Regions from separate parts of the Enterobacter sp. SA187 genome, predicted to be linked through region 2. Evidence: predicted binding sites of a transcription regulator. Region 2 holds the regulator's gene; each other region holds the start of a gene.
The links. Region 2 encodes CRP, which controls carbon source genes, mostly activating them, when cyclic AMP is high. Its sites were predicted from a motif close to ATGTGANNNNNNTCACAT; they were not measured.
Positions count from the first base shown of each region.

Region 1 (5,240 bases), 2.0 Mb from region 2:
TGCGTCGTGCTGTTTAACCCGGCTAACGGCACCTGCTTCGCCTCTTTCGGCGCGCACCCGGACTTTGGCGTGGCCCTTGAGCGTACTGTGACCGAGCTGTTGCAGGGACGCGGACTGAAAGATCTCGACGTCTTTACGCCGCCAACCTTTGATGATGAAGAAGTGGCTGAACATGCGAATCTCGAAACGCACTTTATCGATTCCAGCGGTCTGATCTCCTGGGACATGTTCAAACAGGATGCGGATTATCCGTTCGTGGACTGGAGCTTTGCCGGCACCACCGAAGAAGAGTTTGCCACCCTGATGGCCATCTTTAAGGCGGAAGATAAAGAAGTCTATATCGCCGACTACGAGCACCTGAGCGTGTACGCCTGCCGCATCATCGTGCCGGGAATGTCTGATATTTATCCGGCGGAAGATCTGTGGCTGGCGAATAACAGCATGGGCGCGCACCTGCGTGAGACTCTGCTGGCGCTGCCGGGCAGCGCGTGGGAAAAAGAAGATTATCTCAATCTGATCGCGCAGCTGGATGAAGAAGGCCATGACGATTTCACCCGCGTGCGTGAACTGCTGGGTATCGCCACGGGTAAAGATAATGGCTGGTACACGCTGCGCATCGGCGAACTGAAAGCGATGCTGGCGCTGGCGGGTGGCGACACCGAGCAGGCGCTCATCTGGACGGAATGGACGATGGAATTCAACGCCTCGATCTTTACGCCGGAACGCGCCAACTATTACCGCTGCCTGCAAACGCTGTTGCTGCTGACGCAGGAAGAGGATCGCGAGCCGCTGCAATATCTGCACGCTTTTGTGCGTATGTACGGCGCAGAGGCCGTGGAAGCGGCCAGCGCGGCGCTGAGCGGTGAAGCGCCCTTCTATGGCCTGCAGGCCGCCGACGGCACATTGACCGCCTTCCCGGCGCATCAGTCTCTGTTACAGGCATATGAGAAGTTGCAGCGCGCGAAAGCGGCCTACTGGACAAAATAAGCAGAAATAACATTACAACCTGTAGGCGTAAGCGCAGGTTCAGGCTATATTACGGGGCGATTAAATCGCCCCTTTTTTTATTATTTTGTAATGAACCGCAAATGTAATAATTAAGTTAATTATGGGTGAATATTATTATCGACACCCAGGCAGAATTGTTACTTTTTTAAGTCATTACTCCATATTAATTAACTGTCAGCCGGGAGAGCATATAATTTTTTTCAACACTTTTAATAAACTTTAAAATTTATTTTTATTTGGATAATCAACACGTTACTCCGTATTTGCCGGAAAACCATGCGCTTTACGGGCCTATAAGCCAGGCGAGATATGATCCACATCAATTTCTCTTCTATAATGCTTTGTTAGTATCTCGTCGCCGACTTAATAAAGAGAGAGTTAGTGTGAAAGCTGACAACCCTTTTGATCTATTGCTACCAGCTGCTATGGCGAAAGTTGCCGAGGAAGCCGGTGTCTATAAAGCAACGAAACATCCGCTGACCACCTTTTATCTGGCGATCACCGCGGGCGTATTCATCTCCATCGCTTTCGTGTTCTACATCACTGCCACGACCGGCACCGCGACTATGCCGTTCGGTATCGCCAAACTGATTGGCGGCATATGTTTTTCTCTGGGGCTGATCCTGTGCGTTATCTGCGGCGCCGACCTGTTTACTTCAACGGTACTGATTGTCGTCGCGAAAGCCAGCGGACGCATCACTTGGGGCCAGCTCGCCCGGAACTGGGTTAACGTTTATGTCGGCAACCTGATTGGTGCGCTATTATTCGTACTGTTGATGTGGTTATCTGGTGAATATATGGTCGCTAACGGTGGCTGGGGACTCAACCTCCTGCAAACCGCCGATCATAAAATGCATCACACTTTTGTCGAAGCCGTGGCTCTCGGGATCCTGGCAAACCTGATGGTCTGTCTGGCGGTATGGATGAGTTACTCCGGCCGCAGCCTGATGGATAAAGCCCTCATCATGGTTCTGCCCGTCGGTATGTTTGTCGCCAGCGGCTTCGAACACAGTATTGCAAACATGTTCTTGATCCCACTGGGTATCGTAATTCGTCATTTTGCAGCGCCGGAGTTCTGGACCGCGATCGGTTCGACTCCAGAAAGTTTTTCTCATCTGACAGTGATGAACTTCATAACAGATAACCTGATCCCGGTAACCATCGGGAACATTATCGGCGGGGGTTTACTTGTTGGGTTGACATACTGGGTCATTTACCTGCGTGGCGACGACCATCATTAATGGTTGCCTCAGGCAGTAAATAAAAAATCCACTTAAGAAGGTAGGTATCATATGTCCGAGCTTAATGAAAAGTTAGCCACAGCCTGGGAAGGTTTTGCGAAAGGTGACTGGCAGAACGAAGTCAACGTACGCGACTTTATCCAGAAAAACTACACGCCTTACGAGGGTGACGAATCCTTCCTGGCCGGCGCCACTGAAGCTACCACCTCGCTTTGGGACAAAGTGATGGAAGGCGTGAAGCTGGAAAACCGCACTCACGCACCTGTTGATTTCGACACCTCAATTGCCTCCACCATTACTTCTCATGATGCTGGCTACATCAACAAAAACCTTGAGAAAATCGTTGGTCTGCAAACTGAAGCGCCTCTGAAACGTGCGATCATCCCGTTCGGCGGCATTAAAATGGTTGAAGGTTCCTGCAAAGCGTATAACCGCGAGCTGGACCCGATGCTGAAAAAAATCTTCACCGAATACCGTAAAACCCATAACCAGGGCGTGTTCGATGTTTACACCAAAGACATCCTGAACTGCCGTAAATCCGGTGTGCTGACCGGTCTGCCGGACGCCTATGGCCGTGGCCGTATCATCGGTGACTATCGTCGCGTTGCGCTGTACGGCATCGACTTCCTGATGAAAGACAAATACGCCCAGTTCCTGTCCCTGCAGGACAAACTGGAAAACGGCGTTGATCTGGAAGCGACTATCCGTCTGCGCGAAGAAATCGCCGAACAGCACCGTGCTCTGGGCCAGATCAAAGAGATGGCTGCTAAATACGGCTGCGATATTTCTGCTCCGGCAAAAAATGCGCAAGAAGCGGTACAGTGGACTTACTTCGGCTACCTGGCCGCTGTGAAATCCCAGAACGGCGCAGCAATGTCCTTCGGTCGTGTTTCCACCTTCCTCGACGTGTACTTTGAGCGCGACCTGAAAGCGGGCAAAATCACCGAACAAGAAGCTCAGGAACTGATTGACCACCTGGTCATGAAACTGCGTATGGTTCGCTTCCTGCGTACCCCTGAGTATGATGAACTGTTCTCCGGCGACCCGATTTGGGCAACTGAATCTATCGGTGGTATGGGCGTTGATGGCCGTACTCTGGTTACCAAAAACAGCTTCCGTTTCCTGAACACCCTGTACACCATGGGTCCGTCTCCGGAACCAAACATCACCGTGCTGTGGTCAGAAAAACTGCCGATGGCCTTCAAAAAATACGCAGCGAAAGTGTCTATCGATACTTCCTCCCTGCAGTATGAAAATGATGACCTGATGCGTCCTGACTTCAACAACGACGACTACGCGATCGCTTGCTGCGTAAGCCCGATGGTTGTTGGTAAGCAAATGCAGTTCTTCGGCGCTCGCGCTAACCTCGCGAAAACCATGCTGTACGCTATCAACGGCGGCGTTGATGAAAAAATGAAAATCCAGGTGGGTCCGAAGTCTGAACCTATCAAAGGCGATGTCCTGAACTTCGATGAAGTGCTGGATCGCATGGATCACTTCATGGACTGGCTGGCTAAACAGTACGTTACCGCACTGAACATCATCCATTACATGCACGACAAGTACAGCTACGAAGCCTCTCTGATGGCGCTGCACGACCGTGACGTTATCCGCACCATGGCGTGTGGTATCGCAGGTCTGTCCGTTGCGGCTGACTCCCTGTCTGCAATCAAATATGCGAAAGTCACCCCGGTGCGTGACGAAGACGGTCTGGCTATCGACTTCAAAATCGAAGGTGAATACCCGCAGTTTGGTAACAACGATGCTCGCGTAGATGACCTGGCGGTTGACCTGGTTGAACGTTTCATGAAGAAAATTCAGAAACTGACTACCTACCGTAACGCTATCCCGACGCAGTCTGTTCTGACCATCACCTCTAACGTTGTGTATGGTAAGAAAACGGGTAACACCCCGGATGGTCGTCGTGCTGGCGCGCCGTTTGGACCAGGTGCTAACCCGATGCACGGCCGTGACCAGAAAGGCGCCGTTGCCTCTCTGACTTCCGTTGCAAAACTGCCGTTCGCTTACGCTAAAGATGGTATCTCTTACACCTTCTCTATCGTACCGAATGCGCTGGGTAAAGATGACGAAGTGCGTAAAACCAACCTGGCAGGCCTGATGGATGGTTACTTCCATCATGAGTCTACCATCGAAGGCGGTCAGCACCTGAACGTCAACGTCATGAACCGTGAAATGCTGCTCGACGCGATGGAAAACCCGGAAAAATATCCGCAGCTGACCATCCGTGTATCCGGCTACGCGGTACGTTTTAACTCCCTGACGAAAGAACAGCAGCAGGACGTTATTACCCGTACCTTCACCCAGACCATGTAATTTCATGTCCGGCTGAAAAAGCGTACAATAAAGGCTCCACTTATGTGGGGCCTTTTTAACAGTTCCCCCTCTTCATCAAGCCTGCTTTGCCAAGTGTCTTTTCAGGCCATTGCCAAAACAGACTTAACACAGCCGGTTTGAGCTGTGCAATACAAGCCCGGGACGGGCTACACCTGGAGATACATCGCAATGTCAGTGATCGGTCGCATTCACTCCTTTGAATCCTGTGGCACCGTAGATGGCCCGGGCATTCGCTTTATCACCTTCTTTCAGGGCTGCCTGATGCGCTGCCTGTACTGCCATAACCGTGACACCTGGGACACGCACGGCGGTAAAGAAATTACCGTCGAGGAGCTGATGAAAGAAGTGGTGACCTACCGCCACTTTATGAACGCGTCAGGCGGCGGCGTGACCGCATCCGGCGGCGAGGCCATTCTCCAGGCTGAATTTGTACGTGACTGGTTCCGCGCCTGTCACAAGGAAGGTATTCATACCTGCCTCGATACCAATGGCTTTGTGCGTCGTTACGATCCGGTCATTGATGAACTGCTGGAAGTCACCGACCTGGTGATGCTCGATCTGAAACAGATGAACGATGAGATCCACCAGAATCTGGTGGGCGTCTCCAATCACCGTACGCTGGAATTTGCTCAGTAT
Region 1 is NZ_CP019113.1:2,776,100-2,781,339, reverse strand. Features, by position in the region: gene ycaO (30S ribosomal protein S12 methylthiotransferase accessory factor YcaO) at 1-987, shown strand, start outside; gene focA (formate transporter FocA) at 1,392-2,249, shown strand; gene pflB (formate C-acetyltransferase) at 2,301-4,583, shown strand; gene pflA (pyruvate formate lyase 1-activating protein) at 4,773-5,240, shown strand, end outside.
Region 1: a site for CRP is predicted at 1,316-1,333, ahead of focA (formate transporter FocA). Genes of this name have one in related genera too.

Region 2 (8,567 bases):
GTCCGCTACCACCACGTAGTCGATCCAGGAGCCGGGGATGTCGACACGCGGTAAATCGCATTCGTCATCCACCAGTTCGTTAACCTGGGCGATGACGATGCCGTCACGGAACGCTGCGGCTTCGACCAGCGCAGGAGTGTCTTCAGTGCTCGGCCCGGTGTAAAGGTTACCTTTGCGGTCAGCTTTGTAGCCGGCGATCAGCGCGACGTTCGGCGACAGATCGACATAAAGACGGGAATAGAGTTCGATGTAAGTGTGGATCGCGCCGATTTCCAGTTGACCGTCTTCCAGCAGCTGCGAAATGCGCAGGCTTTGCGTACCGGAGAACGAGAAGTCGAGCTTACGGGCGATGCCCTTTTCAAAAATATCGAGGTGTTCGCTGCGGCCAACGCTTGGCATGATCATGTGCAGATCGTGCACTTTTTGCGGGCTGACTTGCGCAAGGGAGCGGGAAAGAAAATCCGCCTGTTTTTGGTTATTGCCTTCCAGCACCACTTTGTCGCCGGGTGCGATAAGTTTTTCCAGCATGGCGACCAGGTCGTCGGTCGGCAGCACTTTGCCTTCTACCGGGACAGAAGCCAGACGACGCTGTTTCTCGGTACGTCGTGTGTTCCATACCCGTGCAGGCGTTTGCCCAGATAACATTATTAACCTCCTGATTCAGCACATCATTTTGATTTGCTTAACACTGCACTAAGTGTGCGCTCTGGTGAGAAAGTCATCAATTAAGCCCTGTGCTTAATCATTAGCCTGAGAGTAATAATCAAAGTGACAATCTGTGATGGAGATCAGGAAAAGCAACGCAAAAAGTATCTATGGCAGGCAACGCATCAGGGCCGGAAACGCAATTTCATCCGCAGCAGCGGGGTTTAACAGGTATAGTAGTCGGCAGACTTTTAAGAACACATCGCACGATTATGGCTCAAATAACGCCCTTAGAGATCCCGGATACTGCCGCTGACAGCCTTGCATTTCGCCCACTGGCCGGCGCAGCCAATCCCCACCTGCAAACCATGCTGCCGCGCCTCATTCGCCGTCGGCTCCAGTTCACGCCCCAGTGGCAGCGCCTTGAGCTGCCGGATGGCGATTTTGTCGATCTCGCCTGGAGCGAAGATCCGCATGTGGCCAAACATAAGCCCAGGCTGGTGGTGTTTCACGGTCTGGAAGGCAGCCTGCACAGCCCGTACGCCCACGGTTTGATCAACGCCGCCCGCGCGCGCGGCTGGCTCGGCGTGGTGATGCACTTTCGCGGCTGTAGTGGCGAACCCAATCGTCTGAAGCGCATTTACCACTCCGGGGAAACGGAAGACGGCACCTGGTTTTTACACTGGTTACAGCGTGAGTTTGGCGCAGCGCCCACGGCAGCGGTGGGTTTTTCCCTCGGCGGTAATATGCTCGGCTGTCTGCTGGGCAAAAATGAACCCGATCTGCCGCTCAATGCTGCGGTGATCGTATCGGCTCCGCTGGTGCTGGAAGCCTGTAGCTATCATATGGATAAAGGCTTTTCGCGCTTTTATCAGCACTATTTGCTGAACCTGTTAAAGGGCAACGCGATGCGCAAGCTGAAGGCGTATCCGGATTCACTGCCGGTTGATCTTACCCGCCTGCGTCGTATGCGCCGCATCCGGGATTTTGACGATCTGATCACCGCCCGTATCCACGGCTTTACCGACGCCATCGACTATTATCGTCAGTGCAGCGCCATGCCGGTGTTGCCGAAGATTCGCAAGCCGACGCTTATCATTCATGCCAAAGACGATCCGTTTATGGATCATAATGTTATTCCGGCGGCGGGTTATTTACCGCCCAACGTGGAGTATCAGTTGACGGAACACGGCGGGCACGTGGGCTTTGTGGGCGGGACGCTGCGCCGCCCGGAAATGTGGCTGGAAAAGCGCATTCCCGACTGGCTGACAACATATCTGGAGGCGTAAATGATTATCCCCTGGCAGGATCTGGCAACAGAGACGCTCGACAGCCTGATCGAGAGCTTTGTCTTGCGTGAAGGCACCGATTATGGTGAACATGAGCGTTCACTTGAACAAAAGGTCGCCGACGTTAAGCGCCAGCTGCAAACCGGAGAAGCGGTGCTGGTGTGGTCTGAACTGCATGAAACGGTGAACATCATGCCGAAGAAGCAGTTTCGCGAATAAAACCAGTTTTAGGGAGCGTTGCTATGTCTGCCAAACATCCGGTGATTGCCGTAACGGGTTCCAGCGGAGCCGGAACCACCACCACCAGCCTCGCGTTTCGTAAGATTTTCGCGCAACTGGATCTGCGCGCCGCAGAAGTGGAAGGCGACAGCTTTCACCGTTACACGCGCCCGGAAATGGACATGGCGATCCGTAAAGCGCGCGATGCCGGACGGCATATCAGCTATTTCGGCCCGGAAGCAAATGACTTCGGGCTGCTGGAGCAGACGTTTATCGAGTACGGGCTGACCGGCACCGGCCAGTCACGTAAATATCTCCATACCTACGATGAGGCAGTGCCGTGGAATCAGGTGCCGGGCACCTTCACACCGTGGCAACCGTTGCCTGAACCTACCGACGTGCTGTTTTATGAAGGGCTGCACGGCGGCGTGGTGACGCCACAGCAGGACGTGTCGCGCCATGTGGATCTGCTGGTCGGCGTGGTGCCGATCATTAACCTGGAGTGGATCCAGAAGCTGGTGCGCGATACCAGCGAGCGCGGGCATTCACGGGAAACGGTGATGGATTCGGTGGTGCGGTCGATGGAAGACTACATCAACTTTATTACGCCGCAGTTTTCCCGCACGCACATTAACTTCCAGCGCGTGCCGACCGTGGATACTTCCAACCCCTTCGCCGCGAAAGCGATCCCGTCGCTGGACGAAAGCTTTGTGGTGATCCATTTCCGTAATCTGGAAGGCATCGATTTTCCCTGGCTGCTGGCGATGTTGCAGGGCTCATTCATTTCCCACATCAATACATTAGTGGTGCCGGGCGGAAAAATGGGGCTGGCGATGGAGCTGATCATGCTGCCGCTGGTGCAGCGGCTGATGGAAGGCAAGAAAATCGAGTGATTTTTTGTGCCGGATGGCGGCGTGAACGCCTTATCCGGCCTACAGATTAAGCTTTTGTAGGCCGGATAAGCGTAGCGCCATCCGGCAGGGTTAGCGCAGCGCCACCTGACGTGCACCAAAAATCACCCCTCAATCACCTCAAACGAATGGGTGATAGTGGCGGCTTTTTCCAGCATCAGCGCCACCGAACAATACTTCTCTGCCGACAGATCCACCGCGCGGGCTACCGCCGCTTCTTTCAGCGCTTTGCCGGTGACGATAAAGTGCAGATTGATGTGCGTGAACAGACGCGGCGCCTCTTCACGGCGCTCGGAGGTCAGTTTGACTTCGCAATCCGTCACATCGTGACGCCCTTTTTGCAGAATGGATACCACGTCAATGGCGCTGCATCCCCCGGCGGCCATCAACACCATCTCCATCGGGCTTGGCGCTTTATCGCCTGAGTTGCCGTCCATCAGGATCTGGTGGCCTGAAGCAGACTCGCCCAGGAACGTTAAACCTTCTACCCATTTGACTCTTGCTTGCATTTTATTCGCTCCGGCGCGGTAAATTTCCCTTCAGATTACGCGCACATAACAATTCTCGCAACGGAAGGCGACCTGCATCATGCTGAAGCGAGACACCAGGAGACACACAGCAAAAGCTATGCTAAAACATTCTGGCTGCTACAGTGATACATTGACGTTGCACATGTATGCAGACGACATCAAACATTAAAGGCTGGATTTTCGAACGGCCACTTCCCGGGAACAGGGAAGCATATGATTGCAACCCCAGAGGCAGAGTGTTCATCCTGGCTCTGGAGCCAGCTTATAACAGAGGATAACCGCGCATGGTGCTTGGCAAACCGCAAACAGACCCGACTCTCGAATGGTTCTTGTCTCATTGCCATATTCATAAGTACCCGTCGAAGAGCACGCTGATTCACCAGGGTGAAAAAGCGGAAACGTTGTATTACATCGTTAAAGGCTCAGTGGCAGTGCTCATCAAGGATGAAGAAGGTAAAGAGATGATCCTCTCTTACCTCAACCAGGGAGATTTTATCGGTGAACTGGGCCTGTTTGAAGAAGGTCAGGAGCGCAGTGCCTGGGTACGTGCTAAAACCGCTTGTGAAGTGGCAGAAATCTCGTACAAAAAATTCCGTCAGCTTATCCAGGTGAACCCGGATATTCTGATGCGCCTGTCTTCCCAGATGGCGCGCCGCCTGCAGGTGACGTCCGAGAAAGTGGGTAACCTCGCCTTCCTCGACGTGACTGGCCGCATCGCGCAGACGCTGCTGAACCTGGCCAAACAGCCGGACGCCATGACCCACCCGGACGGTATGCAAATTAAAATTACCCGTCAGGAGATCGGTCAGATCGTTGGCTGCTCCCGTGAAACCGTCGGTCGCATTCTGAAGATGCTGGAAGATCAAAACCTGATCTCTGCGCACGGTAAAACCATCGTGGTTTACGGAACCCGCTAAGCCCCTCAAACGGCGTATTGCATCTGCGAGACGCCGTTTTTGTTTGCATTCTCATGTGGCGCAGGCTGATCTATCACCCGGAAATTAACTACGCCCTGCGACAAACGCTGGTGTTGTGTCTCCCTGTGGCCATCGGCCTCGCCTTCGGGCACCTGCAACAGGGGCTGCTGTTCTCTCTCGTTCCTGCCTGCTGCAACATTGCCGGGCTCGATACCCCCCATAAACGCTTTTTCAAACGCCTGATCGTGGGCGGCTCGCTGTTTGCGGGCTGTAGCCTGGCGGTGCAGCTATTGCTGGCGGAGAACATCGCCCTGCCGCTGATCCTCGGCGGGCTGGCGCTGCTGCTTGGCGTCACGGCAGAGATCAGCGCCCTGCACGCGCGCCTGCTGCCGGCGTCGCTTATCGCCGCCATCTTTACCTTAAGCCTTGCCGGAAATATGCCGGTATGGGAGCCGCTGCTGATTTATGCCTCCGGCACGCTGTGGTACGGGCTGTTTAACTGGCTGTGGTTCTGGATGTGGCGCGAACAGCCGCTGCGCGAATCCTTAAGCCTGCTCTACCGCCAGCTGGCGGAGTACTGCGAAGCTAAATACAGTCTGCTGACCCAGCATGCGGATCCGGAAAAAGCCCTGCCGCCGCTGCTGGCGCGTCAGCAGAAAGCCGTGGATCTGATCAGCCAGTGTTACCAGCAAATGCACATGCTCGCCGCTAATCAGCATAACGATTACAAGCGCCTGCTGCGGGCGTTTCAGGTGGCGCTGGACCTGCAGGAGCATATTTCCGTCAGCCTGCATCAGCCCCAGGAAGTGCAAAAACTGGTGGAGCAGAGTCACGCCGAAGCGGTGATCCGCTGGAACGCGCAGGTGGTCGCCGCCCGGCTGCGGGTGCTGGCGGACGACATTCTCTATCACCGTTTTCCTGTGCGCTTTAATATGGATAAGCAGGTCGGCGCGCTGGAAAAAATCGCCCGTCAGCATCCGGATAACCCGGTCGGCCAGTTCTGCGCCTGGCACTTCAGCCGTATCGCCAGAGTACTGCGCACCCAGCGCCCGCTGTATGTGCGCGATCTGATGGAGGATAAACAGCGCCGCCAGCCGCTGATCCCGGCGCTCAAAAGCTATCTGTCGTTTAAATCCCCGGCGCTGCGCAATGCGGCGCGCATTGCCGTGATGCTCGCCATCGCCAGCCTGATGGGGATCGCGCTGCATCTGCCCAAGCCCTACTGGATCCTGATGACGGTACTGCTGGTGACGCAAAACGGCTACGGCGCAACGCGGGTGCGTATTCAGCACCGGGCGGCGGGGACTATGGCGGGGCTGATTATTGCCGGTATCACGCTGCACTTTCACGTGCCGGAAGGCTATACGCTGCTCGGTATGCTGGTGGTGACGCTGATTAGCTATCTGATCATCCGCAAGAATTATGGCTGGGCGACGGTGGGCTTCACCATCACCGCGGTGTATTCGTTACAGCTGCTGACGCTGAGCGGCGACCAGTTTATCGTCGCCAGGCTTATCGATACGCTGATTGGCTGTCTGATCGCCTTTGGCGGCATGGTCTGGCTGTGGCCGCAGTGGCAGAGCGGGCTGTTGCGGCAGAACGCCCACGACGCGCTGGAGGCGGACCAGGAGGCCATCCGCCTGATCCTCAGCGACGATCCGCAGCCCACGCCGCTGGCGTACCAGCGCATGCGCGTCAATCAGGCACACAATACGCTGTTTAACTCGCTCAATCAGGCAATGCAGGAGCCGGGCTTTAACACTCATTACCTGGAAGATATGAAACTCTGGGTGACGCACAGCCAGTTTATCGTCGAGCACATTAACGCGATGACCACCCTGGCGCGCGAGCACACCATGCTGACGCCGGATCTGGCGCAACGTTATCTGGAATCCTGTGAAATTGCGCTTCAGCGTTGCCAGCAGCGCCTGGAATATGACGGGCCGGCAGGGTCGGGGGATGCCAATATTCTGGAAGCGCCGGAGACCTTAACCCAGGGCCCGATGAGCACGCTGGAACAGCATCTGCAACGTGTTATCGGGCATCTGAACACCATGCACACCATTTCGTCGGTGGCATGGCGTCAGCGCCCGCATCACGGCATCTGGCTGATGCGGACAGGAAAGCGGAAGCATTAGAAATTTGCCGGGTGGCGCTTTCGCTTACCCGGCCTACGAGCCTAAGTCTGCAAGCACAGCGCCGCCGGGCAACAGGGTTAACCGTGGACGATTTTCGCGACGGCCTGCGCAAAACGTGCCATGCCCTCGTCGATGTCGCTCTCTTCCACCACCAGCGACGGCGCAAAACGCATCACGTCCGGCCCGGCGTTCAGCACCATCACCCCTTCGCTGGCGGCCGCATACAGGAAATCACGGGCGCGACCACGGTATTGCGGCTTCAGTTCTGCGCCAATCAGCAGACCCATACCGCGAATATCGCTGAACAGGTCATACTGCTCATCGATCTGTTGAAGATGTTTAACAAAGCGCTGGCGTTTTTCGTTCACCCCCTGCAACACTTCCGGCGTATTGATAATATCGAAGGCCGCGCCCGCTACCGCGCAGGCCAGCGGGTTGCCGCCGTAGGTGGATCCATGGGAGCCAACATGAAACGCGCTGGCGATCTCCTGGGTGGTCAGCATGGCGCTGACCGGGAAGCCGCCGCCCAGCGCTTTGGCGCTGGTGAGAATATCCGGCGTCACGCCGTAGTGCATATAGGCAAAGAGTTCACCGCTGCGGCCCATGCCGCACTGCACTTCATCAAATACCAGCAGCGCCTGATGTTCATCGCACAGCTCGCGCAGCCCTTGCAGAAATTCCGGAGTCGCCGCCGTAACGCCGCCCTCGCCCTGGATCGGCTCCACGACGACCGCGCAGGTGTGATCGTCCATCACCGCTTTGACCGCGTGCAGATCGTTAAAGGGCACATGGATGATGTCCGCCGGTTTCGGCCCGAAGCCATCGGAATATTTCGGCTGTCCGCCCACCGACACGGTAAACAGCGACCGTCCATGGAAAGCATTGTGGAAGGCGATGATTTTCGTTTTATAGGGGCTGTGACGGGTGGAGGCGTAGTAGCGCGCCAGTTTGAAGGCCGTTTCATTAGCTTCGGTGCCGGAGTTCATAAAGAGCACGCGCTCGGCAAAGGTGGCCTCAATCATTTTACGGCCCAGGCGCAGGGCCGGTTCGTTGGTAAAGACGTTGCTGGTGTGCCACAGGGTTTCCCCCTGGGTTTTTAACGCCTCAACCAGCGCCGGATGGCAATGACCGAGCGCCGTAACGGCAATACCGCCCGCAAAATCAACGTACTCTTTACCCTGCTGATCCCACACGCGGCTGCCCTTCCCTTTTACCGGAATGAATTCAGCAGGTGCATAAATCGGCAGAATTACTTCGTCAAATGTTGCGCGCGTAATTGCGTTTTGTTCAGTTGCCATGTCACGCCCATCCGTTTTGTGCTGTATTAATTATGAAAATATAAGCACAAAATATGCATAAAAAATCACAACAAGGCAACAAAAAATCATCGCGACAGGAAATTAGCCAGCAGTTCATGCCCCTGTTCGCTGAGGATGCTTTCCGGATGAAACTGCACGCCTTCCAGATCCCACTCCCGGTGGCGGATGCCCATTATTTCCTGCGTATCGCTCCAGGCGGTGACGTCAAAGCAGTCGGGCAGCGAGGCGGGTTCGATCACCAGCGAATGATAGCGGGTAACGGTTAACGGATTATTCAGCCCCTGAAACACGCCCTTCCCCGTATGGGTGACCGGCGAGGTTTTGCCGTGCATCACTTTTTGCGCCCGCACAATGCGCGCGCCAAACACCTGCGCAATCGCCTGATGTCCCAGACACACGCCCAGCACCGGCAGCTTGCCGGCGTAATGGCGGATCACCTCCAGCGACACGCCAGATTCGTCCGGCGTACAGGGACCGGGGGAGATCACGATTTTGTCCGGTGACAGGCTGTCGATATCGGCAAGGCTAATAACGTCATTGCGCCTGACTTCCACCTGCGCGCCCAGCTCGCAAAAGTACTGGTAGAGGTTCCAGGTAAA
Region 2 is NZ_CP019113.1:753,788-762,354, forward strand. Features, by position in the region: gene mdcA (malonate decarboxylase subunit alpha) at 1-645, opposite strand, end outside; gene BMF08_RS03820 (hydrolase) at 918-1,934, shown strand; gene BMF08_RS03825 (YheU family protein) at 1,935-2,153, shown strand; gene BMF08_RS03830 (phosphoribulokinase) at 2,177-3,046, shown strand; gene BMF08_RS03835 (OsmC family protein) at 3,169-3,573, opposite strand; gene crp (cAMP-activated global transcriptional regulator CRP) at 3,879-4,511, shown strand; gene BMF08_RS03845 (YccS/YhfK family putative transporter) at 4,565-6,649, shown strand; gene argD (bifunctional acetylornithine/succinyldiaminopimelate transaminase) at 6,727-7,947, opposite strand; gene pabA (aminodeoxychorismate synthase component 2) at 8,034-8,567, opposite strand, start outside.

Region 3 (8,567 bases), 1.0 Mb from region 2:
TGCAGCTCTCTGAAGAAGGGGCGGTGCAGGTGTTCCGTCCGATCTCCAACAACGATCTGATCGTGGGCGCGGTGGGTGTGCTGCAGTTTGACGTGGTGGTTGCCCGTCTGAAGAGTGAGTACAACGTGGAGGCGATCTACGAATCCGTAAACGTCGCCACGGCGCGCTGGGTTGAAAGCACTGACGTTAAGAAGTTTGAAGAATTCAAACGGAAGAACGAAATCCAGCTGGCGCTGGACGGCGGCGACAACCTGACGTATATCGCCCCGACCATGGTTAACCTCAACCTGACGCAGGAACGTTATCCTGACGTTCAGTTCCGTAAAACACGCGAACACTAATCCCGGCCCCTCAGAGCGCGGCAGCCGCCGCGCTCAATGACTTTCCCTGTCTTATTAGCCTCTTGCGGAATGTTCTTAATTACCCCGCTTTTTCAGTTTGTTGCTTATTTTTTAGTCTTTCGCGCAAGCGCTTTTAATTTTGTTAGCTATATTTAACAAAGTGGTTACCGAAGGGGTGGCTGAAAGCACTGTTCAATGCGTGAATACTGACCTTTCATCCTGGCTTAACGGATAACCATAATATTAATAACTGGAGCAGGCCAGTGCGCCACGGGACATCATGATTATGTGACCGATGCCATTGAAATCTGCATTTGGTGAGCTTCACCACAGCAACGAAGCAGCCAGTAGGGCCGCTTGACGCCCCGGTGCGGGCAAACTGAAAGGAATAAATCGATGACTATGACAAGACTGAAGATTTCTAAAACTCTGCTGGCAGTGATGCTGGGTTCCGTGCTGGCAAGCGGTTCTGCACTGGCAGAAACCAGCGCCACCGATAAAGCGCAATCCACCGCAAGCGACGCAGGGCAAAAAATCGATAGCTCTATGAATAAAGTCGGTAACTTCATGGATGACAGCGCCATTACCGCCAAGGTAAAAGCGGCACTGGTGGATCATGAGAGCATCAAGAGTACAGATATTTCGGTGGAAACGGATAAAGCGGTCGTAACGCTGAGCGGTTTCGTCGAAAGTCAGGCCCAGGCTGAAGAAGCGGTTAAGGTTGCCAAACAGGTTGAGGGCGTAGCTTCTGTAAGCGACAAACTCCACGTTCGTGATGGCAAATCCGAATCCGTTAAAGGGTACGCAGGCGATACTGCGACCACCAGCGAAGTGAAAGCCAAACTGTTGGCTGATGACATCGTCCCATCACGTAAAGTGAAAGTTGAAACCACGGATGGCGTGGTACAGCTGAGCGGTACGGTGGATTCCCAGGCACAAATTGATCGTGCGGAAAGTATCGCCAAAGCGGTCGATGGTGTGAAAAGTGTGAAGAACGACCTTAAAGCGAAGTAATGCATTGCCCGGTTAATGCCGGGTCTTGCAGGCAGGATACCGAAAAAAATCGCAGTGAGTAGCCTGAGCGCTCACGAGCAGCGGTCGACATTAATTATGGTAAAGGAGAGTCATATGTTTCGTTGGGGCATTATATTTCTGGTTATCGCGTTAATCGCCGCCGCCCTGGGCTTCGGTGGTTTAGCAGGTACCGCAGCGGGTGCAGCAAAAATCGTATTTGTTGTTGGTATCATTCTGTTCCTGGTCAGCCTGTTCATGGGCCGCAGACGTCCATAGCAGTTTGACATACCCCGATACATCGCAAAGCCAGTCCTCGTGACTGGCTTTCGTTGTTTCAGAGGCGTTAAAATTGCGCTACTTTGTAAGACACAATAATTTAACAGGGTGACAGGGTGGGACAGCGAATTCCGGTAACGCTCGGCAATATTGCACCGTTAGCGTTACGTCCATTTCGCCCGGGTCGACTCGCGCTGGTGTGTGAAGGCGGCGGTCAACGGGGCATTTTCACAGCAGGCGTGCTGGACGAATTCATGCGCGCAAATTTCAACCCCTTTGACCTGTACTTCGGCACCTCCGCCGGGGCGCAAAACCTCTCGGCGTATCTGTGTAACCAGCCTGGCTATGCGCGAAAAGTCATTATGCGCTACACCACCTCGCGGGAATTTTTTAACCCGGTGCGCTTCGTGCGCGGCGGGAATCTTATCGATCTCGACTGGCTGATTGAATCCACCGCCAGCCAGATGCCGCTCGCCATGGACACCGCCGCCCGGCTGTTCGACAGCGGAAAATCCTTTTACATGTGCGCCTGTCGCGGCGATGACTTCACGCCCGGCTACTTTTCGCCCACCAGCCAGACCTGGCTGGATCTGATCCGCGCGTCGAGCGCCATTCCCGGCTTTTACCGTCCCGGCGTGATGCTGGAAGGCATTAACTATCTGGATGGCGGCATCAGCGATGCGATCCCGGTGCAGGAAGCGGCGAATCGGGGGGCGCAGACGATTGTGGTGATCCGCACCGTGCCATCGCAGATGTATTACACCCCGCAATGGTTTAAGCGTATGGAGCGCTGGCTGGGCGACAGCAGCCTGCAACCGCTGATGGCGCTGGTGCAGCATCATGAAACCAGCTATCGCGCCATTCAGCAGTTCATCGAAAAGCCGCCGGGAAAACTGCGCATCTTTGAGATCTACCCGCCACGACTGCTGAAAAGCATGGCGCTGGGCAGCCGTCTGCCTGCGCTGCGGGACGACTACAAACTGGGTCGTCTTTGTGGACGCTACTTCCTGGCAACGGTCGGCAAACTGCTGGCGGAAACGCCGCCGCTGTTGCGCCATGCCCCGCGCATTGTGACGCCGCCAGCCGTCACCGTACCGCCTACCGTCGTGGTGCCGCCCGCCGCGGTCGCCAACGATGCCATTACCACACCGCTGGTGGATGCGCCTCAGGCTAACGATGACACCAGCTTTAACAGTGAGGGGACGGCGTGACATTGCGTTTTATCGACACCCACTGCCACTTTGATTTTCCGCCCTTCACCGGCGATGAAAGCGCCAGCATTGCCCGTGCCGCCGGAGCAGGCGTGGAGGCCATTATCGTGCCCTCAACGGAAGCGGCGAATTTTGACCGCGTGCTGAGGCTGGCCCGCGAGCACGAGGCGCTTTATGCCGCGCTCGGCCTGCATCCCATTGTTATTGAGCAGCATACCGATCGCTGCCTGCAACAGCTGGAGGCGCACCTTGCCGCCCCTGATCCACGGCTGATCGCCATCGGCGAAATCGGCCTTGATTTGTATCGTGACAACCCGCAGTTTGATCGTCAGGAACAGATCCTGGACGCCCAGCTGGCGCTGGCGAAACGCTATGCTTTTCCGGTGATCCTGCACTCCAGGCGCACCCACGATAAGCTGGCGATGCACCTGAAGCGCCACGCGCTGCCGCGTACCGGCGTGGTACACGGTTTTGCCGGTAGCCTGCAACAGGCGCAACGGTTTATTGAGCTGGGCTATTACATCGGCGTCGGCGGCACCATCACTTATCCACGCGCCAGTAAAACCCGCGACGTGATGGCGCGTCTGCCGTTATCGGCGCTGCTGCTGGAAACCGACGCGCCGGATATGCCGCTGAACGGTTTTCAGGGCCAGCCCAACCGCCCGGAGCGGGTGGCGCAGGTGTTTGAGTCTTTGTGCGAACTGCGCCCGGAAGCACCGGAAGCGATCGCCGAAACGATATTTGCCAACACCCGCCGTCTGTTTTTTACAGATAAAGCGCAGGCAGAATAATCTTCTCCACGCCCCTTTCCCGCAGCGCCGCCGCCAGCGGTTCCACATCCACCGGGGTGGCGCTGTGCCATTGTGCCGCCTCGCCATAAACGCCGTGGGCATGAAAGGCGTTCAGGCGCACGCTGACGTCGCCGAGGCTGACAATAAAATTGCTCAGTTCTGTAATGTGTTGCAGGTAATCGCTGTGGCCCGGGATCGCCAGCAGCCGTAGCTCGGCCAGTTTGCCGCGCGCCGCCAGCCAGCGGATGCTCTCTTTCACCCGCGCGTTGTCCCGCCCGGTCAACTGGCGGTGAATGTCGTTGTCCCAGGCTTTCAGATCGATCATCGCCCCGTCAAATAACGGCAGCAGTTTTTGCCAGCCGGTTTCACTCAGCAGACCGTTGCTGTCCACCAGACAGCTCAGCGTTGACAGCGCGGGATCGGCTTTTATGGCCGCAAAGAGTTGCAGTAAAAAGGGCAGTTGCGTGGTGGCCTCGCCGCCGCTGACGGTAATACCGCCGATAAATGCGCGCACTTTTTTGATCTGCGCGATAACCTCCGCCACGCTCATGCGCTGCGCCATCGGCGTCGCCCGTTGCGGGCAGCGCCGTAAGCAGGTGTCGCACTGCTGACAGACGGCTTCATACCATGTCACCTGCCCGTTAATTATCGACAGCGCCTGATGTGGGCAGTGCGGCACGCAGTCGCCGCAGTGGTTGCAGCGCCCCATGGTCCAGGGGTTATGGCAGTTTTTACAGCGCATGGAGCAGCCCTGTAAAAACAGCGCCAGCCGGCTGCCCGGCCCGTCGACGCAGGAGAAAGGGATCAGCTTACTGACTAAAGCGCATCTGCTGTTCATGGCTGACCACGCGGGGTTGACGTTCCAGCATGCGCGTATTGCGCGCGGCTTCTTCACCCAGCCAGGTGGTATTGGTGCGCGATCCTTCCGCGCGGAATTTTTCCAGATCCGACAGTCGCACCATATAGCCGGTAACGCGCACCAGGTCGTTGCCGCTGACGTTGGCAGTGAACTCCCGCATCCCGAGGCTGAAAGCCCCGAGACAGAGTTGCATCACCGCCTGCGGGTTGCGTTTGATGGTTTCGTCGAGGGTTAAAATGTCGCTGATGCCCGCCGCGTACCAGGCATGATGCGGCGCGACGGTCTGCAAATGGGTGATGGGATCCGGCTCTTCGCCGTACGGCAGGCGCGCCCCCGGCGTGGTGAGGGTATCGCTGCTGATGCCGGACTGCGCATGCAGCATGGCGCGCTGCTGCCAGCCGTGCTTCACCGGCGTGCGGGCGACAAAATCCGCCAGATGTTCGCTGATGCGGTAAGCCAGTTGATTCGCCGCCTCGTCCTGCCCGTAGCGGCCCGCGCTACCGCTTTTCTCACTCAGGGTGTTCACCGCTTCCGCAAGGCCGTAGATGCCGAACATCGGCACAAAACGTTGTGGATCGATCAGCCCCTCTTTTACCAGGAAGCTATGCTCAAAGAAACGGGACTGCTGATAAAGGAAGTCGCAGCGCGCATCAATAATGGCGATCTGCTGTGCGCAGTAGTGCGCCAGCGTGCGATTAAAAAAGTCGTCCACTGACGCGCTGCGTTCGGCAACGGCCTTCAGGTTTAGCCTGACCAGCGTGCTGCCGCCCCCCGCCAGCGGCAGCGAGTTGTAACAGCTGACAACGCCGTAGCCGCCTTTTGTGAAAATTCTATCATTTACCGGGCCGTTGGAAATATGCGGTTTACTGCACTCACAGATGTTTTCCGCCACCTTCAGCAGCAGTGACTCGGGGGTAATTTCAGGATCATAAATAAAGGTCAGATTCGGCGAAACCTGCTTTAACTCTGCGTCAGCGCGTAAAATGGCGCGGGTGACCGGCGTATCCTGCGGGCCGATATTGGCATGCATAAAGGCATCCGGCAGGGTGCGATCCAGATAGCGCCAGAAACGTTTTATGCGACTATCGATTTCGTCTTGTGTTAGAATTCTAACATAAGGTTGCAGCAGGGCATCAAGGTGGCCGAGGAACACCGGCATCGAAGTGACCGACGGCACATGGTGATAAAGAATGGTGAGCATCGACAGCGCATCGTCGAAATCTTTTGCCGGTTCCAGCTTCAGCCATTCCGAACCCTGCGCCAGAAATTTCGCGTAATCGGGCAGCACATAGCGCGGTTTGTAAGGCGCGTTGCCCTCGAACATATCGCATATCACGCCGTCATCCAGCGCCGCACGCGCGGCCTGGGGTAAGGCGGGATAAGGCAGAGCGTTTTCCGCCTCCAGCGCCAGAAAATGTCGCTTTTGTGCGGATGAGAGTACAGGGCTTGTCACAATTTGCTGGCAACGTTGCAGCATCGTTTGGGGCGCAGACGCGGGCATGGGCTTTCCTCGGGTTCCTTGAGTGAGGCGGGCAGTGTAAGAAATGCCGGATGCACGTCTTTTGATCCTGATGGGTGCGCAGCGGAAAAACCCTGGCCCTGGTGCTGAAAAAGTTGATCTGAATCTCATATCAGTTATGCAAATGTGAATGTCGTTTTCATTAACTGTGATGAATGTCGAAGTGTCGTGGCGGGTGAATGTTAGAATACTCACACACCCGCCGGAATAAATGTTAACCGGAGAATGTTATGACTGATTTAACCGCAAGCAGCCTGCGCGCGTTGAAACTGATGGATCTGACCACCCTGAACGACGATGACACCGATGCGAAAGTGATCGCCCTGTGTCACCAGGCGAAAACCCCGGTTGGCAACACCGCCGCGGTTTGCATCTATCCGCGCTTTATCCCGATTGCGCGTAAGACGCTGAACGAGCAGGGCACGCCTGACGTGCGCATCGCCACCGTGACCAACTTCCCGCACGGTAACGATGACATTGAGATCGCGCTGGCCGAAACCCGCGCCGCCATCGCCTATGGTGCGGATGAAGTGGACGTGGTTTTCCCGTACCGCGCGCTGATCGCCGGTAACGAGCAGGTCGGTTTTGACCTGGTGAAAGCCTGTAAAGACGCCTGTGCCGCAGCGAACGTGCTGCTGAAAGTGATCATCGAAACCGGTGAGCTGAAAGAAGAAGCCCTGATCCGTAAAGCGTCTGAAATCGCCATCAAAGCGGGCGCTGACTTTATCAAAACCTCCACCGGTAAAGTGCCGGTCAATGCCACGCCGGAAAGCGCGCGCATTATGATGGAAGTGATCCGTGATATGGGCGTGGAAAAAACCGTTGGCTTCAAACCGGCGGGCGGCGTGCGTACGGCTGAAGATGCCGCGCAGTTTCTGGCTATCGCCGACGAGCTGTTTGGCGCTGACTGGGCTGATTCCCGTCACTACCGTTTCGGCGCGTCCAGCCTGCTGGCAAGCCTGCTGAAAGCGCTGGGCCACGGCGACGGTAAAAGCGCAAGCGCGTATTAAGTAGTTATTTGCCAGACCACAGGCCGGGTAAGGCATCACCGCCACCCGGCATGTCATCGTAACGCCGGGTGGCGCGTTGCTTACCCGGCCTACAGACTGGCCTTCGACTCTTTTTCCTCAGGGGGTTCCCTTGTTTCTCGCTCAAGAAATTATCCGCAAAAAACGTGACGGCATCGCATTAAGCGATGAAGAGATCCGCTTTTTTATTAACGGCATTCGTGACAATACCGTTTCCGAAGGCCAGATTGCGGCGCTGGCAATGACCATTTTCTTCCATGACATGGCGATTGAAGAGCGCGTCTCGCTCACCATGGCGATGCGTGATTCCGGCAGCGTGCTGGAGTGGAAAAGCCTCAACCTTAACGGCCCGATTGTAGATAAACACTCCACCGGCGGCGTGGGCGATGTCACCTCGCTGATGCTGGGGCCGATGGTCGCCGCCTGCGGCGGATACATTCCGATGATTTCCGGGCGCGGCCTGGGGCATACCGGCGGCACCCTCGACAAGCTGGAAGCCATTCCGGGCTTCGATATTTTCCCGAACGATCAACGCTTCCGCGAGATCATCAAAGACGTGGGCGTGGCAATCATCGGCCAGACCAGCTCGCTGGCACCGGCGGATAAACGTTTTTATGCCACCCGTGACATTACCGCCACGGTGGACTCCATCCCGCTGATCACCGCCTCGATCCTCGCCAAAAAACTGGCGGAAGGTCTGGATGCGCTGGTGATGGACGTGAAGGTCGGCAGCGGCGCCTTTATGCCAACCTACGAACTCTCTGCGGAACTGGCGCAGGCGATTGTTGGCGTGGCGAACGGTGCGGGCGTTCGCACCACTGCGCTGCTGACGGACATGAATCAGGTGCTGGCCTCCAGCGCCGGTAATGCCGTGGAAGTGCGCGAAGCCGTGCAGTTCCTCACCGGCGAATACCGCAACCCGCGCCTGCTGGAAGTGACCACCGCGCTGTGCGTGGAAATGCTCATTTCCGGCAAGCTGGCGAAAGATGACGCCAGCGCCCGTGCCATGCTGCAAAACGTGCTCGACAACGGCAAAGCGGCGGAAATCTTTGGTCGTATGGTTGCAGCCCAGAAAGGCCCGACCGATTTTGTTGAAAACTACGACAAGTACCTGCCGACGGCAACGCTGACCAAAGCGGTTTATGCTGATAACGAAGGCTTCGTGTCAGACATGGACACCCGCGCCCTCGGCATGGCGGTGGTATCGATGGGCGGCGGTCGCCGTCAGGCCTCTGACGCCATTGATTACAGCGTCGGCTTTACCGATATGGCCCGACTGGGCGACAGCGTGGACGGTCAGCGTCCGCTGGCGGTCATTCATGCCAGAGACGAAAACAGCTGGCAGGAAGCGGCCCGCGCGGTGAAAGCCGCTATCCGCATCGATGACCGCGCACCGGCGGAAACCCCGGTGGTATATCGCAGAATTACTGAATAACCGCCCGGCGAGCTTCCCGTTACAGGAAGAGTTCGGGTATACTGATCTGATCGCTTTTTTACAGCGCGCAAGGTACGGAGAAACTATGAAACG
Region 3 is NZ_CP019113.1:1,794,097-1,802,663, forward strand. Features, by position in the region: gene prfC (peptide chain release factor 3) at 1-341, shown strand, start outside; gene osmY (molecular chaperone OsmY) at 738-1,355, shown strand; gene BMF08_RS08595 (DUF1328 domain-containing protein) at 1,470-1,631, shown strand; gene BMF08_RS08600 (patatin-like phospholipase family protein) at 1,748-2,842, shown strand; gene BMF08_RS08605 (TatD family hydrolase) at 2,839-3,633, shown strand; gene BMF08_RS08610 (YjjW family glycine radical enzyme activase) at 3,608-4,471, opposite strand; gene BMF08_RS08615 (YjjI family glycine radical enzyme) at 4,443-5,993, opposite strand; gene deoC (deoxyribose-phosphate aldolase) at 6,242-7,021, shown strand; gene deoA (thymidine phosphorylase) at 7,152-8,474, shown strand; gene deoB (phosphopentomutase) at 8,560-8,567, shown strand, end outside.
Region 3: a site for CRP is predicted at 6,105-6,122, ahead of deoC (deoxyribose-phosphate aldolase). Genes of this name have one in related genera too.

Region 4 (8,567 bases), 2.0 Mb from region 2:
TCGATGCTGTACCAGCCATCGGGTAAAGCATTCAGAAAGCCGAACAGCGCCGTCAGCGTGTCATCGGCTCGCGTCCAGATCCAGGCTTCCAGTCCGTTAAATGCCGTCAGATGCAGCAACATCCCTGCCAGGATCAGCGGCACACATACGAAGGTGACAAGCGGCACCGCCAGCAAATTAGCCACCAGGGATGTCAGGCTGATGCCGTGAAACAGCGCCACCTGTAACGGCAGCAGTAATAGCATCATGCCAGTTTGCAGGTGGATCAGGCTTATCATGCTGCGCAGTAATCGTCCGCCGCGAAACGCGGGCAGCGGTAGCCACTGATACCAGAAGATTAACGCCGCTACCGCGAACGCCGACAGCCACAGGCTTTCTGACAATACCGCAAGCGGATCGATAAACAGGATCGCCGCGAGACAGCAGAGCCAGACGTGCCACGCCGACCATTGCCGTCCTGAAAGCCGCAGCGCCGCCAGCACCGCAAGCGACACGACTGTGCGCAGGGCGGGCGGTTGCAGCCCGGTCAGCCAGGCATAACCTGTCGCGCATAGCAGTCCTGTTAATAAGGGCGCGCGCCAGTCGATCCAGCGGCCCGGCAGTAAGAACTGTATTCCGCGAGCTAACAGCCAGCCGAGCGTGGCCGCAAGAGCAATATGCAGTCCGGATATGGCCATCAGATGTGCAGTGCCGGTCTGACGCATAATCGCTTTCACCGGGGCATCCAGTGCTCTTCGCTCCCCCATTCCTAATGCCAGCAGCACCGCTCGCCAGCGTGCTTTTTCAAGCGTTGCGTCAAGGGAAGCCAGATACTGCGCCCGCAGGCTACAGCGGGCATCAAGCACGTTCGCCCGGGTGAAGCGGCCGGTCACGGGCTTGTGTGTGGCCAGGGCGTAGCGCTGAGTATCAAATCCCCCGTCGTTAAGCTGACCGTGAACCGGGCGCACCCTGAGGGTCATCTTCCATAATTGTCCGGCACAGGCAGGCTGCGGCAGGTATTCGCCATAAAGCATGATCCCCGGCGCAGGATACAGAGCTTTCCCGTTCAGCCTTTCTATCACGCCGCGGTGCGTAGTGACGTTATCGGTACCGGTAAGACGCACTTCCGCCTGCCGGACGCGTCCGGGCAGGTGCTCTGTCGGCCAGAGGGCTTCTTTAGCGGCAAGCATCCCCCACGCCATAAACAGCAGCCATAGCCCGATATAACCTGAGCGGCGATCGCGGCAAACGCCTGCCAAACAACCGATAAAGATCATAATGAAGATGCTGTTAAGATCCGGCAGTTTTGGCAACCACAGCAGTGGCGTTATCGCGGTCAGCAGACACAGGGCAATTCCTGGCAAATGCATCCCCACCTCCTTGTTGCAGGTAGTGTGCATAAACCAGCGTGAGATGTCGGGCAGGCGTTTGCGGATTTACGGCGAAGGCCGGGAAGATTTTATCGGTTTGCAGCAACGGCGCTTTAAAAATGCGGCGCGGGTTGCGGAGAGATGTACCAGCCATGAAAAAAGCACCTCATTGGGTGCTTTTTTCAGGTCATTAAGTTTTCGCTTATCAGCAGTAAAACTTAATTTTCATAAATGTTGGCGCGGTCACGTAATTCTTTACCCGGCTTAAAGTGTGGGACATATTTGCCTTCCAGATCCACTTTGTCGCCTGTCTTGGGGTTACGTCCGGTGCGGGGTGCACGATAGTGCAGAGAGAAACTGCCGAAACCGCGGATCTCAATGCGCTCGCCCTGTGCAAGAGTCGAGGCCATATGCTCCAGCATCTCTTTCACCGCATCTTCAACAGCCTTTGCCGGGATATGCGATTGCTGGGTGGCAAGTCTTTCGATCAATTCTGACTTGGTCATGATTCCTCCGGTTTCCTTAGTAAGGAAAATTAGCTAACAGCTTATTAAACAAGGGCGGCCGTAGCCGCCCTTTGTTATTGATTACAGGACGAATCCTGCAATCTGTCAAGCTACTCGTCATCCTTCATGCGTTAGCACAAAAGATAGAGAGTATCTGATTACTCGCCTTTAGCTGCTTTGAACGCTTCAGCCATCGCGTTGGAGAAGTTGCTTTCTTCCTGTTTGTTGTTAACAGTAGCGATTGCATCTTTCTCGTCAGCTTCGTCTTTCGCACGAACAGACAGGCTAACTACGCGGTTTTTACGGTCAACACCGGTGAATTTAGCTTCAACGTCGTCGCCTACGTTCAGAACCAGAGTTGCATCTTCAACGCGGTCACGGGACGCTTCAGAAGCGCGCAGGTAACCTTCAACGCCGTCAGCCAGTTCTACGGTTGCGCCTTTAGCGTCAACTGCAGTCACTTTACCGTTTACGATTGCGCCTTTCTTGTTCAGAGCAACGTAGTTGTTGAACGGATCTTCTGCGAGCTGTTTAACGCCCAGGGAGATACGCTCACGCTCTGCGTCAACCTGCAGAACAACGGCTGCGATTTCGTCGCCTTTTTTGTATTCACGAACTGCTTCTTCGCCTGTAACGTTCCAGGAGATGTCAGACAGGTGAACCAGGCCGTCGATGCCGCCGTCCAGGCCGATGAAGATACCGAAGTCAGTGATAGACTTGATTTTACCTTCAACACGGTCGCCTTTGTTGTGCGTCTCAGCAAACAGCTGCCATGGGTTAGATTTGCACTGCTTCAGACCCAGGGAGATACGACGACGTTCTTCGTCGATATCCAGAACCATAACTTCCACTACATCGCCAACGTTAACAACTTTGGACGGGTGGATGTTTTTGTTGGTCCAATCCATTTCGGAAACGTGAACCAGGCCTTCAACGCCTTCTTCGATTTCAACGAAGCAGCCGTAGTCGGTCAGGTTGGTCACGCGACCAGTCAGTTTGGTACCTTCCGGATAACGCTTAGCGATAGCTACCCACGGATCTTCGCCCAGCTGTTTCAGGCCCAGAGATACACGAGTACGCTCGCGGTCGAACTTCAGCACTTTAACAGTGATTTCGTCGCCAACGTTTACGATTTCGCTCGGATGCTTAACGCGTTTCCATGCCATGTCTGTGATGTGCAGCAGGCCGTCAACGCCACCCAGATCAACGAATGCACCGTAGTCAGTGAGGTTCTTAACGATACCTTTAACTTCCATGCCTTCTTGCAGGTTTTCAAGCAGCTGATCGCGCTCAGCGCTGTTCTCAGACTCGATAACCGCACGACGGGAAACAACCACGTTGTTGCGTTTCTGATCAAGCTTGATAACTTTGAACTCGAGCTCTTTGCCTTCGAGGTGCAGAGTATCGCGAACCGGACGCACGTCTACCAGGGAACCCGGCAGGAACGCACGAATACCGTTCAGCTCAACAGTGAAGCCACCTTTAACTTTGCCGTTGATAACACCAACAACAGTTTCAGCGTCTTCGTATGCTTTTTCCAGCGTGATCCAAGCTTCATGACGTTTAGCTTTCTCACGGGACAGCAGAGTTTCACCGAAGCCGTCTTCGACTGCGTCCAGCGCAACGTCAACTTCGTCACCAACCTGAATTTCCAGTTCGCCCTGGGCGTTCTTGAACTGCTCAGCCGGGATGGCGGACTCAGATTTCAGACCGGCATCAACCAGTACGATATCTTTATCGATAGCAACAACAACACCACGAACGATGGAACCCGGACGGGTTTCGATTGTTTTTAAGGATTCTTCAAATAGTTGAGCAAAAGATTCTGTCATATTGATAATCTTCAGGATTCTTCAATTTAACGTCCATCTGGCTTCATGCCGGATGGGGTTGTTTCACATGCCTGCTCACACTCCATTGCAGCAGGTACTTCGGAATTTGGTCGCTAATTAAGCGAGCGCCAGCTTTTCGCGGGCGTATTGTAGCGCTTTTTCAATCACTTGCTCAATGCTTAAACTGGTAGAATCCAGAACTAATGCATCAGCAGCCGGCACTAGCGGCGCCACTGGCCGGTTACGGTCGCGATCGTCGCGTTCCTTTATCTCGGCCAAAAGGCGTTCAAAGTTAACACTAAAGCCATTCTCCTGCAACTGTAGCATGCGGCGATGCGCACGTTCTTCCGAGGAGGCGTCGAGGAAAATCTTCACCGGCGCGTCGGGGAAAACCACCGTGCCCATGTCGCGGCCATCGGCGATAAGCCCCGGGGCATCGCGGAAGGCGCGCTGACGACGAAGCAAGGCTTCACGTACACGTGGGAACGCCGCGATTTGCGAGGCGGCGCTGGCCACTTCCTGGGTGCGGATCTCGCCGCTCACGTCTTCCCCTTCGAGGATCACTTCCAGATTGCCATTGGTAGAGACAAAGCGGACATCCAGGTGGGCTGCCAGCGGAACCAGGACATCTTCCGAGGTCACATCAACGTGGTGATGTAATGCCGCCAATGCCAGCACGCGATAAATTGCGCCTGAATCCAGCAGATGCCATTGCAATGTTTCCGCCATCGCTTTGCACAGCGTACCTTTACCTGCGCCGCTTGGCCCATCAATGGTGATTACCGGGGCAATTGCCGTCATCTTTTTCTCCTTAATAAAGGCATACCGTTAACGTGAACGCCGCGCATTATACGCTGCAACGCGAATGACCGTTACTGTCGCGTGAAAATAACCAAAAGCGTAATAACGGTGGGGAGAAGAATGGCGCAAGTATAGAGGGCTGACAGGAAGTCAGCCCGGAAAGAGACAATTTGTTACTTTTTATCCAGCGCGTCTGGATTGTCGCCCTTTACGCCAGCGTGCTGATGCGCGCTAACTGTTCGAAATAATCCGGGAAGGTTTTCGCCGTACATTTCGGATCGAGAATGGTAACCGGCGTATCGGACAGCGCCACCAGCGAGAAGCACATCGCCATGCGGTGATCGTTATAGGTGCCGATCTCGGCCAGGGTTAACGAGGCCGGAGGGGTGATGCGGATATAATCTTCGCCCTCCTCCACCTCTGCGCCTACCTTGCGCAGTTCGGTCGCCATCGCAAACAGACGGTCGGTCTCTTTTACGCGCCAGTTGTAGATGTTGCGCAGCGTCGTGGTGCCGCGGGCAAACAGCGCTGCCGTGGCGATGGTCATTGCCGCATCCGGGATATGATTCATATCCATATCCACTGCATTCAGCTCACCACGGGTGCAGGCAATGTAATCATCGCCCCATTCCACGGTCGCGCCCATTTTTTCCAGCACGTCCGCAAAACGGATATCGCCCTGCACGCTGTTGCGGCCAATGCCGGTGACTTTTACCGTCCCGCCTTTGATGGCACCCGCCGCAAGGAAATAAGAGGCAGAAGAGGCATCGCCTTCTACCAGATAATGTCCTGGCGACTGGTAGTGCTGCGCGCCGCGTACCACAAAGCGCTGATAATTCTGGTTATCCACCGTCACACCGAAGGTTTTCATCAGATGCAGGGTGATGTCGATGTACGGCTTAGATACCAGATCGCCTTTAATGGTAATAAAGGTATCCTGCGCCGCCAGCGGCGCGGTCATCAGCAGTGCGGTTAAAAACTGACTGGAGACGCTGCCGTCAACCTCAATCTCGCCGCCAGCGAAACCACCGCGTAAACGCAGCGGCGGGTAATTTTCCTGCTCCAGATAGTCGATCTGCGCGCCGCCCTGACGCAGGGCGTCCACCAGATGCCCGATAGGACGCTCTTTCATACGCGGCTCGCCGGTCAGCACCAGATCGTTGTTTCCCAGACAAAGCGCCGCCGCCAGCGGACGCATCGCCGTACCGGCGTTACCTAAAAATAACTCCAGCTTTTCAGCGGAAACTAACGGGCCGCCCGCGCCTGTCACTTCACAGCGGGTACGATCGTCGGACAGCCTGTACTGCACCCCCAACGCGCTCAGGGCATTGAGCATATGGCGAACGTCATCACTGTCCAGCAGGTTGGTCAGAACAGTGGTGCCGTGCGCCAGCGCGGCCAGCAGCAACGCGCGGTTGGAAACGCTTTTTGAACCTGGCAGATTGATGGTGCCATTAACACGCGCGATGGGTTGTAACGTCAGGGATTCCATGAAGCTTAACTCTCAAAAAAACGGAATAAAAACCCCGCAGTCAGGCTGCGGGGGTAGCGATGGGATGCGGGATTAACCGTGGCGGCGTTCGAAATCCGTCATGAAGTCGGTCAGCGCCTGAACACCTTCCAGCGGCATGGCGTTATAAATTGAGGCGCGCATACCGCCCACGACGCGGTGGCCTTTCAGCGCATGTAAACCGGCGGCGAAGGACTCTTCAAGGAACAGCTTATCAAGCTGGCTGTCGGCCAGCTGGAAAGGCACGTTCATGCGCGAGCGGTTAGCGACGGCCACATCGTTGCGGTAGAAGTCGCTGTTATCGATGACGCCGTACAGCAGGCTGGCTTTTTGCTGATTGATGTGGTCCATGGCCGTGACGCCGCCATTCTTTTTCAACCATTTGAACACCAGCCCTGACAGATACCAGGCAAAGGTCGGCGGAGTGTTAAACATGGAGTCGTTATCGTTTAACACGGTGTAATCGAGGATCGAGGGACAGGCGGGATGCGCTTTGCCGAGCAGATCTTCACGTACGATCACCAGCGTCAGTCCGGCCGGGCCGATATTTTTCTGCGCGCCGGCGTAAATTACGCCGAAGCGGCTGACATCCAGCGGCGAGGACAGAATGGTCGAGGATAAATCCGCCGTTACCACGACGTCGCGCCCGAAATCCGGAGTCTCATGAATGGCGATACCGTCGATGGTTTCGTTCGGGCAATAATGCATATAGGCGGCGTTATCACTGAGCTGCCATTCACGCATCGGCTTCACAGCACGCAGACCGTCAACGGTAGTTTTAGCGTCAATGACGTTTGGGGTGCAGTATTTTTTCGCCTCTTTTACCGCGCTTGCCGCCCAGTAACCGGCATCAACATAATCGGCAGTGGTTTTATCGCCGAGGATATTCAGCGGGATACCGGCGAACTGACCGCGACCGCCGCCGTGACAGAATAAAACTTTATAGTTTGAGGGGATGTCCAGCAGATCGCGAAAATCCTGTTCTGCTTCTTCTGCCACCTGAATAAATTCTTTTCCACGGTGGCTGATTTCCATTACCGATGTGCCAAGACCGTTCCAGTCGCACAACTCCTGTTGCGCCTGTTTAAGCACCTCTGCCGGTAAAACCGCCGGACCTGAACTGAAATTAAACACCTGAGCCATTTCCCCTCACCATGCTGATAGCAATAAGTTATTCCTGTGACATCGGTTTTACCATTCAGTGACGGGTGTCGCAACGGGTAATGGCGCACAGCCCGGAATTGTGGGCGTTATCACATAGCACAATGTCCGGACTTGCTGATTTCTTATGGAGAAAAACGCTGTCAGGTAATGCGTAGCGCGCGGCTCGCTTTTGACCATTCGGGATGGGCGCAGCGCGGGCAGAGCATCCGCTGACCCGCCTTCATTCTTATGACCTCACTGCACCTTATGCAGGCGTAATCATCTTCTTCAGGAATAGTCGTGAAACGCGGGCTCCATTCCGGCGGCAATATACTCAGACCCGGACGGACTTCATTATCAGGATAATAATAGAGGCTGATCTGGCCATTGGTTTCCATGATCGCCAGTTTGACCTGCCCCAGCTGTTCGACGCCGTTAACCCGCAGCTCCATAAAAAATTCAAATTCGGTGAGGTTTTCTTTTTGCAGTTTTTCCCACGCCAGCTCGCCTTCTTCGATGACGATCACCGCCTTACCTTCAAAAAGATCTTCCAGTTTTTCACTGTGAGCCATCAACCACATCACCAGCCGGTAAAGCACCGCCAGGGTAAGAAATACGATGAATACGGGCAGCATAGGGACATCGTCGTAAAACGCCACATCCCCCGCAGCCGATCCCAATGTCAGAATTATCAGCACTTCAAACAGCGACATCTGCCGTACGCCACGGCGACCTGCCAGCTTAAGAAATATAAAAACCAGCACAAAAGTATAAAGACTACGCAGCGCGACTTCGCCCAAAAACTCCAGCGGCACTTTATCCAGCATCATACGTTGCAGATCAAACGCTTTCATTTTATTCATCCTGAACAGTATGTTAGTGAGTATAAGCATAGTGGGAAGTTTTATTTTTGCCGCCCGGCTTACTTCGATAGCGCCTGTCACGCAAAACCCGTATCATTGCGCGCTTTCCGTACGAATAAAGTGAAGACAATGACGCAAACATTTATCCCCGGCAAAGATGCCGCTCTGGAAGATTCCATCGCCCGCTTCCAGCAAAAACTGCTCGATCTCGGCTTCGATATAGAAGAAGCCTCCTGGCTGAATCCGGTTCCGAACGTCTGGTCTGTGCACATCCGGGATAAAGCCTGCTCACTGTGCTTTACCAACGGCAAAGGCGCGACCAAAAAGGCGGCGCTGGCTTCCGCGCTGGGCGAATATTTCGAACGCCTCTCCACCAACTATTTCTTTGCCGATTTCTGGCTGGGCGATGCCATCGCCAATGGCCCGTTCGTTCATTACCCTAACGAAAAATGGTTCCCGCTGCCGGAAGACGACGAACTGCCGAAAGGCATTCTTGATGAGCGTCTGCGCGCGTTCTACGATCCGGAAAACGAACTGACCGCCAGCATGCTGATTGATTTGCA
Region 4 is NZ_CP019113.1:2,781,680-2,790,246, reverse strand. Features, by position in the region: gene BMF08_RS13275 (ComEC family protein) at 1-1,349, opposite strand, end outside; gene ihfB (integration host factor subunit beta) at 1,568-1,855, opposite strand; gene rpsA (30S ribosomal protein S1) at 2,014-3,687, opposite strand; gene cmk ((d)CMP kinase) at 3,805-4,488, opposite strand; gene aroA (3-phosphoshikimate 1-carboxyvinyltransferase) at 4,697-5,980, opposite strand; gene serC (3-phosphoserine/phosphohydroxythreonine transaminase) at 6,053-7,141, opposite strand; gene BMF08_RS13245 (DUF421 domain-containing protein) at 7,303-7,995, opposite strand; gene ycaO (30S ribosomal protein S12 methylthiotransferase accessory factor YcaO) at 8,134-8,567, shown strand, end outside.
Region 4: a site for CRP is predicted at 7,240-7,257, ahead of serC (3-phosphoserine/phosphohydroxythreonine transaminase). Genes of this name have one in related genera too.